2 regions of the Ornithinibacillus liuyingii genome follow, and region 1 is predicted to be linked to the other one. Evidence: a T-box and tRNA genes for the amino acid it is inferred to sense, from the RefSeq annotation. Region 1 holds a T-box; the other holds one or more tRNA genes.
The links. A T-box is a leader RNA that pairs with one kind of tRNA and senses whether it is charged. The one in region 1 lies ahead of alaS (alanine--tRNA ligase), so its partner is inferred to be a tRNA-Ala.

Region 1 (3,436 bases):
TATGTGGTGAGAAACAAGCCTTTTTACGAGGAATTCAGACGAAGGATACGAATAAACGGTATACATCCTTGCAAGAACAGTTAATCGAAAGATTAGGAGACGTACAAGTTTCAAGTGGGGATACAGTAGAAGAGGAATACGACATTTCCCCTTATGATTTCATGTAAGTAGGTATATTTTGGAGAAAAAGGGAAAGCATAACATAATACTTATAAATTATTTCCAGGAGAGATTAGTATTTATGTTAATGCGATGCCCGAATTGTAGTAGTAAAGATATAGGAAAAATTGGTTCACAGCAGTACTATTGCTGGAATTGTTTTGTAGAAATGTCTGTATCAGGTAATGAATTAACCGTGCATCAAGTTGAAGCGGATGGAAGTTTAAGCTCGCTCAATGATTTATTTACAGAAGAAGAAAGAAAACTAGAATGGTAATCCTTTAGTTTTGAACAAAAATTCCTGACTAAAGGGGTGTACCAGATGTTTTCTCAAAAAAAACCGATTCATTTTCTTTATTATATCGTGACAGGGATATTTGTATTTTTATTTATTTATTTGCTTGTAAAGCTTTTTCCTTATTATAAGGCGTTCTTCTCCTTCCTGTTGCATGTAGCAGCACCCTTTTTGATTGCCAGTTTAATCGCCTATTTACTGTATCCTATTGTCCAGAAAATTCATCAATACAATATTCCTAGAAGTATTGCAATTTTATTGATATACATTCTATTTTTCGGTGGACTTGGTTATTTAATTTATCGTGTCTATCCTGCAGCTGTGGCACAATTACGGGATTTAAATGCGTATTTACCACAGTTGATAGCTATGTATCAAGATCTTATCTATCAAGTTTATGCTTCTACCTCATTTTTACCGGAAACCGTCCATGATAGGATTGAAGAGACTATTCTGTCGATTGAATCGAGTCTTGACGGATGGATAGGTAAGTTAGTTGGAGGCGTAACCAAAATTATCGATTTTATTGTTTTGTTAACGGTTATTCCGGTATTAGTTTTTTATTTCTTAAAGGATTATGAGAAAATCAAAGGATATGTCAAACGATTTATACCGTCTAAGTATCGCGATAATTCTAGTAATCTTGTCCATGCCATTGATGAAGGCTTAGGTGGATATTTGCGTGGGCAATTATTAGTTAGTCTATTTGTTGCCATAGCGTCATATATTGTGTTTCAATTTTTGGGATTGAATTATGCCTTGCTACTTGCTATATTTATGGGCATTATGAATTTCATACCATATTTTGGACCAATTATAGGAGCAGTTCCGGCGGTATTAATTGGTTTAACCGTTTCGGGAAAAATGGTCCTGTTCATCGTTATTGGTGTATTTGTTATTCAATTAATTGAGAGTAATTTACTCTCCCCATACATCGTTGGTAGAAGTACAAGAATTCATCCGGTTGTCATCATTTTCGCTTTATTACTAGGTGGTAAAATTGGTGGCGTCTTAGGAATGGTAGTGGCGGTACCTGCATTTACGATATTGCGGGTCATTATGAAACATACTTGGATTATGATTAGAGAAAATTGACTTTTTAGGTAAAGTTATCTATAATATCGCTATCAATAATTATTTAATACGATGAAGGTTCTGAGTACATGGCACTCGATTTTCTAGAGAGAGGTTTCCTAGGCTGTAAGAAATCTTAAATTAGAACCATGGAAAGCTAAACCTGAGTACGGCTAATCCCCGTCGGTTTCATACCGTTATCATGCTTAAGTGATGGATAGTAATGTCCATAATTAGGGTGGTACCGCGAATAATCTCGTCCCTGCAAATATTGCAGAGAGGAGATTTTTTTATTGGTGTATTTTCTACTTATAGCATGTAAATGAACTGTAGCGTGCTAATATGCATTGGACACCCGAAAAATCAATTATGAATAATTTTAAAAGGAGGATATAGATGAAAAATTTAACATCTGCTCAAATTAGACAAATGTATTTGGACTTCTTCCAAGAAAAAGGCCACAGAGTGGAACCAAGTGCTTCACTAGTCCCACAAGATGATCCAACATTATTATGGATAAATAGTGGGGTAGCGACATTAAAGAAATATTTTGATGGTCGTGTCATTCCAGAAAATCCCCGGATTGTTAACGCTCAAAAATCAATCCGTACAAATGACATTGAAAATGTAGGGTATACAGCAAGACACCATACATTCTTTGAAATGTTAGGGAACTTCTCTATTGGAGATTATTTTAAAAAAGAAGCCATTGCATTCGCATGGGAATTTTTAACGAGTGAAAAATGGTTAGGCTTAGATCCAGATAAGCTATCTGTAACTGTTCACCCGGAAGATGATGAAGCGTATGAAATGTGGTTAAACGATATTAAGCTGCCGAAAGAACGAATCATTCGTTTAGAAGAAAACTTCTGGGATATCGGTGAGGGTCCAAGTGGTCCGAATACTGAAATCTTCTATGATCGTGGAGAAAGCTATGGCAAAGATCCAAATGATCCAGAATTATATCCCGGTGGGGAGAACGACCGATACTTAGAGGTGTGGAACTTAGTATTCTCACAATTCAATCATAATCCAGATGATACGTATACACCACTTCCTAAGAAGAATATCGATACAGGAATGGGATTAGAACGTATTGTCTCCGTAATTCAAGATGTACCAACTAACTTTGAAACAGATTTATTCATGCCAATTATTAAGAAAACAGAGCAATTAGCAAATGTAAAGTATGGGGTAGCGAAAACGAGTGATACAGCGTATAAAGTAATTGCTGACCATATCAGAACGGTAAGTTTTGCTATTAGTGATGGGGCACTACCATCAAATGATGGAAGAGGCTATGTATTAAGAAGACTAATACGTCGAGCAGTTCGATTTGCGAAAGAAATTGGAATCGAAAAACCATTTATGTACGAATTAGTTAAAACGGTTGGAGAAATCATGAAAGATTTCTATCCTACTGTCCTACAGCAACATGACTTTATACAAAATATTATCAAAGTAGAAGAAGAACGCTTCCATGAAACCTTGAATGAAGGGCTAGATATCCTAACTACTATTATTGAGAAAGAAAAAGGGAAAGGTTCAACTGTTTTCCCAGGTGAGGAAGTATTCCGACTTTATGATACGTATGGTTTTCCTAAAGAATTAACAGCAGAATATGTGGAACAATTAGGATTTAGTATAGACGAAGCTGGATATGATAGAGAAATGGAAAAACAGCGTGAACGCGCTAGAAACGCTCGACAAAAGGTAGATTCTATGCATGTTCAAGATGAAGTGTTTAGTAAATTAGACGTGGAGAGTGAATTTATCGGATATGATAGTTTAGAATCCGATACGAAGATAGTGGCATTATTGAAGGATGGAGAATTAGTAGAGCGTGCTAAGAAAGATGAAGAAGTATTGATTTTCCTACAAGAAACGCCATTTTACGCGGAAAGTGGC
Region 2 (3,436 bases), on a different contig from region 1:
TTTTTCAACAGCAGACTTAATTGCCTCAATTGAACGAACGATATCGTTATATTCCTTACTAATTAAAATCACATCACTTCCAGCTTTTACAGATTGAACAGCAGCCTCTCCCGGTTCATAATGATTGACTATTGCATCCATATTCATATCATCGGTTACAATAACACCATCAAAATGTAGCTCCTCCCTTAGTAAATCCGTCATAATCGCTTTGGACATCGATGACGGAAATTCTGAGTCGAGTAAAGGGAAAAGTATATGCGCAACCATGACGACATCAGCGCCCTCATCAATCGCATCGATAAATGGGATAAGCTCTAATTCATGTAACGCCTCTAAACTCTTATCTATTTGAGGAAGTTCTAGATGTGAATCAACTGATGTATCCCCATGTCCTGGAAAATGCTTGACTACTGGTATAATATCATTCGCTTCCGTACCCTTCATCGTCTGAATGCCAAGGGTACTTACTAAACTTGGATTATCTCCAAAGGAACGGTCGCCAATTACGGGATTTTTAGGATTGCTGTTCACATCGATTACTGGAGCATAGTTCATATTCATACCAAATGCGTGTAACGCTTCTGCTAATATACTTCCTATTTGGTACGACAATTTAGGGTCATTCCGTAAACCAATCTCTTTATTAGTAGGCAGTTCTTCAAGGCCTGGAAGTCTAGTTACCCGGCCGCCCTCCTGATCGACAGATAAAAACAATGGAATTGGATTGACCGAATTTACACGTTTAATTCCATTCACTAGCTGCAAAGACTGCGAATAGCTAGTTAAATTTTTACGAAAGAATATAATGCCACCAACCTTATAATTTTCAAGTAAACGTATTGTTTCTGGTTCTGGTGTTGTCCCCTCAATCCCAGCCATAATCATTTGGCCTATTTTTTCATCAAGAGTCAACGTCTCTAGAACGCTTGGTTGATTACTGGTTAACTTAGTAGGGTCAATCGATAATGAAATATGATGGAGTGCTGGATTACCCTCCTTATCTGTTGGTCTTGGCAGCACCCATTTTAGTTGGTATGTACCGTTCACTTGATACACGAGAATAATTTGGTCCACTTGATCATCTTCATAATAACGTTGTTCATCTGCTTCACCTAACGACTTGATAATATCAGCAAAGCGTATGTCTGAGAGCCTATCTTCAAAGGAACGGATATCGAATATAATATCCCCATTATAGCCCAAGGCTACTTTCTTATCTGGATAATCGATATATACAGTCTCACCGGAAGGACTTGAATCAGCGGGATCTCCCCATTGATCGGTAACATCATCCAATAGTGTCTCCCCAGCAATGAATGATACTCCGGGTAGTTTGCCCTCCTTCGCTTGTGCTTGTATATCAGAAATGAATCGGTTTATCGAACTTTGTTGATCAAGACTTTTTTCAACAGGATGATGCCTTGCCTGCTGCGCATCCTTCACAGAAGAAGTACTTCGATTATCTGCATTATTTACGATAGCTAATGTTATGAGAAGGATTACGGTGATACCAATAATAACCAGAAATCTTTTCATTAAACACACTCCCTCTCCTTTATTCTATCCTTTGATTAGACGAAATATCCGAGAAGTGTCTTTTTCCTTTCACTATACTCGTAATCTAACAGTATTGAAATAAAGCGAAGGAATGATTATAATATTACTAGAATGTTTGGGGCATTAGCTCAGCTGGGAGAGCGTTGCACTGGCAGTGCAAAGGTCAGCGGTTCGAGCCCGCTATGCTCCATTACTTTTTTACTTCAAGAATCTTCCTCAGTTCCTTTAAAACAAGAGTCTCCCTCACTATCCAATCATTCTTATCCAAACGAACCATCAAACTTTCATTTTGCTCAATAGCTTCATCTAGGGACACCCACTTAGGGGCTTTTTATATTTCTTATAGTCCAGAAAATAAGGTAGCAAGACATCTCTATCATTCCGTTGGTTTTGTAGAGACATGCATCATGGTAGATGGAGAAATTGTAGCTAAGCTTATCATGTAACACGAGAAAACGTTCAAGCACCTGAGCTTGAACGTTTTCTCCCTTTACTAATTATTAATAAATCGGATAACCAATGGAATACGATATGTCTCCCCTTGATATGCTTTAACTGCAGCAACGATAGTTAGGATAAACCACACAATACCAACCACTACGATTAACAAGAATCCAATTAAGATGATCATTAAAATACTACTAACGATCGAGTAAATCGTAAAGGAAATAATAAAGTTAAAATACTCCTTCCCATGATAGTCGACAAAATCTGAACTATCCCGTTTAATTAGCCAAATTAATAAAGGACCTAGCACCGGAAACGGAAAACTCAACACGTACAATAACATGGCAAACAAGCGATCATCTTCAGTAGAACCCATTTTATCTCCTCCAACGTTTTTAATTTGAGTTTATTATACCTTTATTTATATATAACAAGTATACATTTATTATGAATATTTTTATTTACGATACTCGAAGTTTTTTCAATAATAAAAAGGATTTAAGCCAACTTTCTCGAATATTAATGTAAGTAGCTATATTACAGGGGGGACGAACATGATAACAGTAAAAAAAGATTCGATTATAGAAGATTACCATGGTACAAAAGTAAGTGACCCATATAGATGGTTAGAGGATGCTAATTCTAGTGAAACAGTGGAATGGAGTAACTGGATGGGAAAACAATGCTACGATTATTTTGCCCCAATCGGTACTCGCGATACAGATAGAAAGAGATTAGAGGAACTGTGGAATTATCCTAAATATTTTGTACCAAAGAAGATTAAGGACAAGCTATACTATCAAAAGAATGATGGACTACAAAATCAAGCCATCCTTTTCCGAAAAGACAATGAAAAGGAGACAGTCGTGCTAGATCCTAATAAACTTAGTGAAGACGGAACAGTCGCGATGACGAATTACGCCTTCAGTAAAGACGGCAAGTACTTAGCTTACGCAACCTCTACCCACGGAAGTGACTGGCAAGAGATTCGCGTCTTGGATTTAGCGACAGGCACTGATTTAGAGGACCATATCCAACATGTTAAATTTACTAGTATTATATGGTCTCCTGATAGCTCTGGATTCTTCTATAGCCGTTTTCCAGAACCAGGTAGTGTAGCACCTGAGGACGAAAGTAATTATAATAAAGTTTACTTCCATCGTATCGGGGACAAACAAGCAAGTGATCAATTAGTACACGAACAGCCAGAAGACAAAGAGCTTATGTTTTCATCCTTTATTAGTGATGATGATAAATATCTCTGTTTATATGTATTCCTAGGTACAGCTACAGAAAATCGTTTCTACTTACGACCAATTGATTCTGATGAACCTTTCACTAGGCTATTAGATAAATCAGATGCTGAATACCAATATGTAACGAATAAAGATACTACCTTTTATTTTAAAACAGATTTAAACACACCGAA

Region 2: it has a tRNA-Ala gene. The T-box ahead of alaS (alanine--tRNA ligase) is inferred to sense a tRNA for this amino acid. The anticodon was not compared.

Annotation. Positions count from the first base shown of each region.
Region 1 is NZ_JBPWOS010000005.1:234,796-238,231, forward strand. It holds gene recD2 (SF1B family DNA helicase RecD2) at 1-167, shown strand, start outside; gene ACSKT4_RS08850 (hypothetical protein) at 242-436, shown strand; gene ACSKT4_RS08855 (AI-2E family transporter) at 482-1,549, shown strand; T-box leader at 1,592-1,795, shown strand; gene alaS (alanine--tRNA ligase) at 1,925-3,436, shown strand, end outside.
Region 2 is NZ_JBPWOS010000010.1:33,796-37,231, forward strand. It holds gene nagZ (beta-N-acetylhexosaminidase) at 1-1,539, opposite strand, end outside; tRNA gene ACSKT4_RS14010 (tRNA-Ala) at 1,678-1,750, shown strand; gene ACSKT4_RS14015 (DUF4870 domain-containing protein) at 2,054-2,383, opposite strand; gene ACSKT4_RS14020 (prolyl oligopeptidase family serine peptidase) at 2,562-3,436, shown strand, end outside.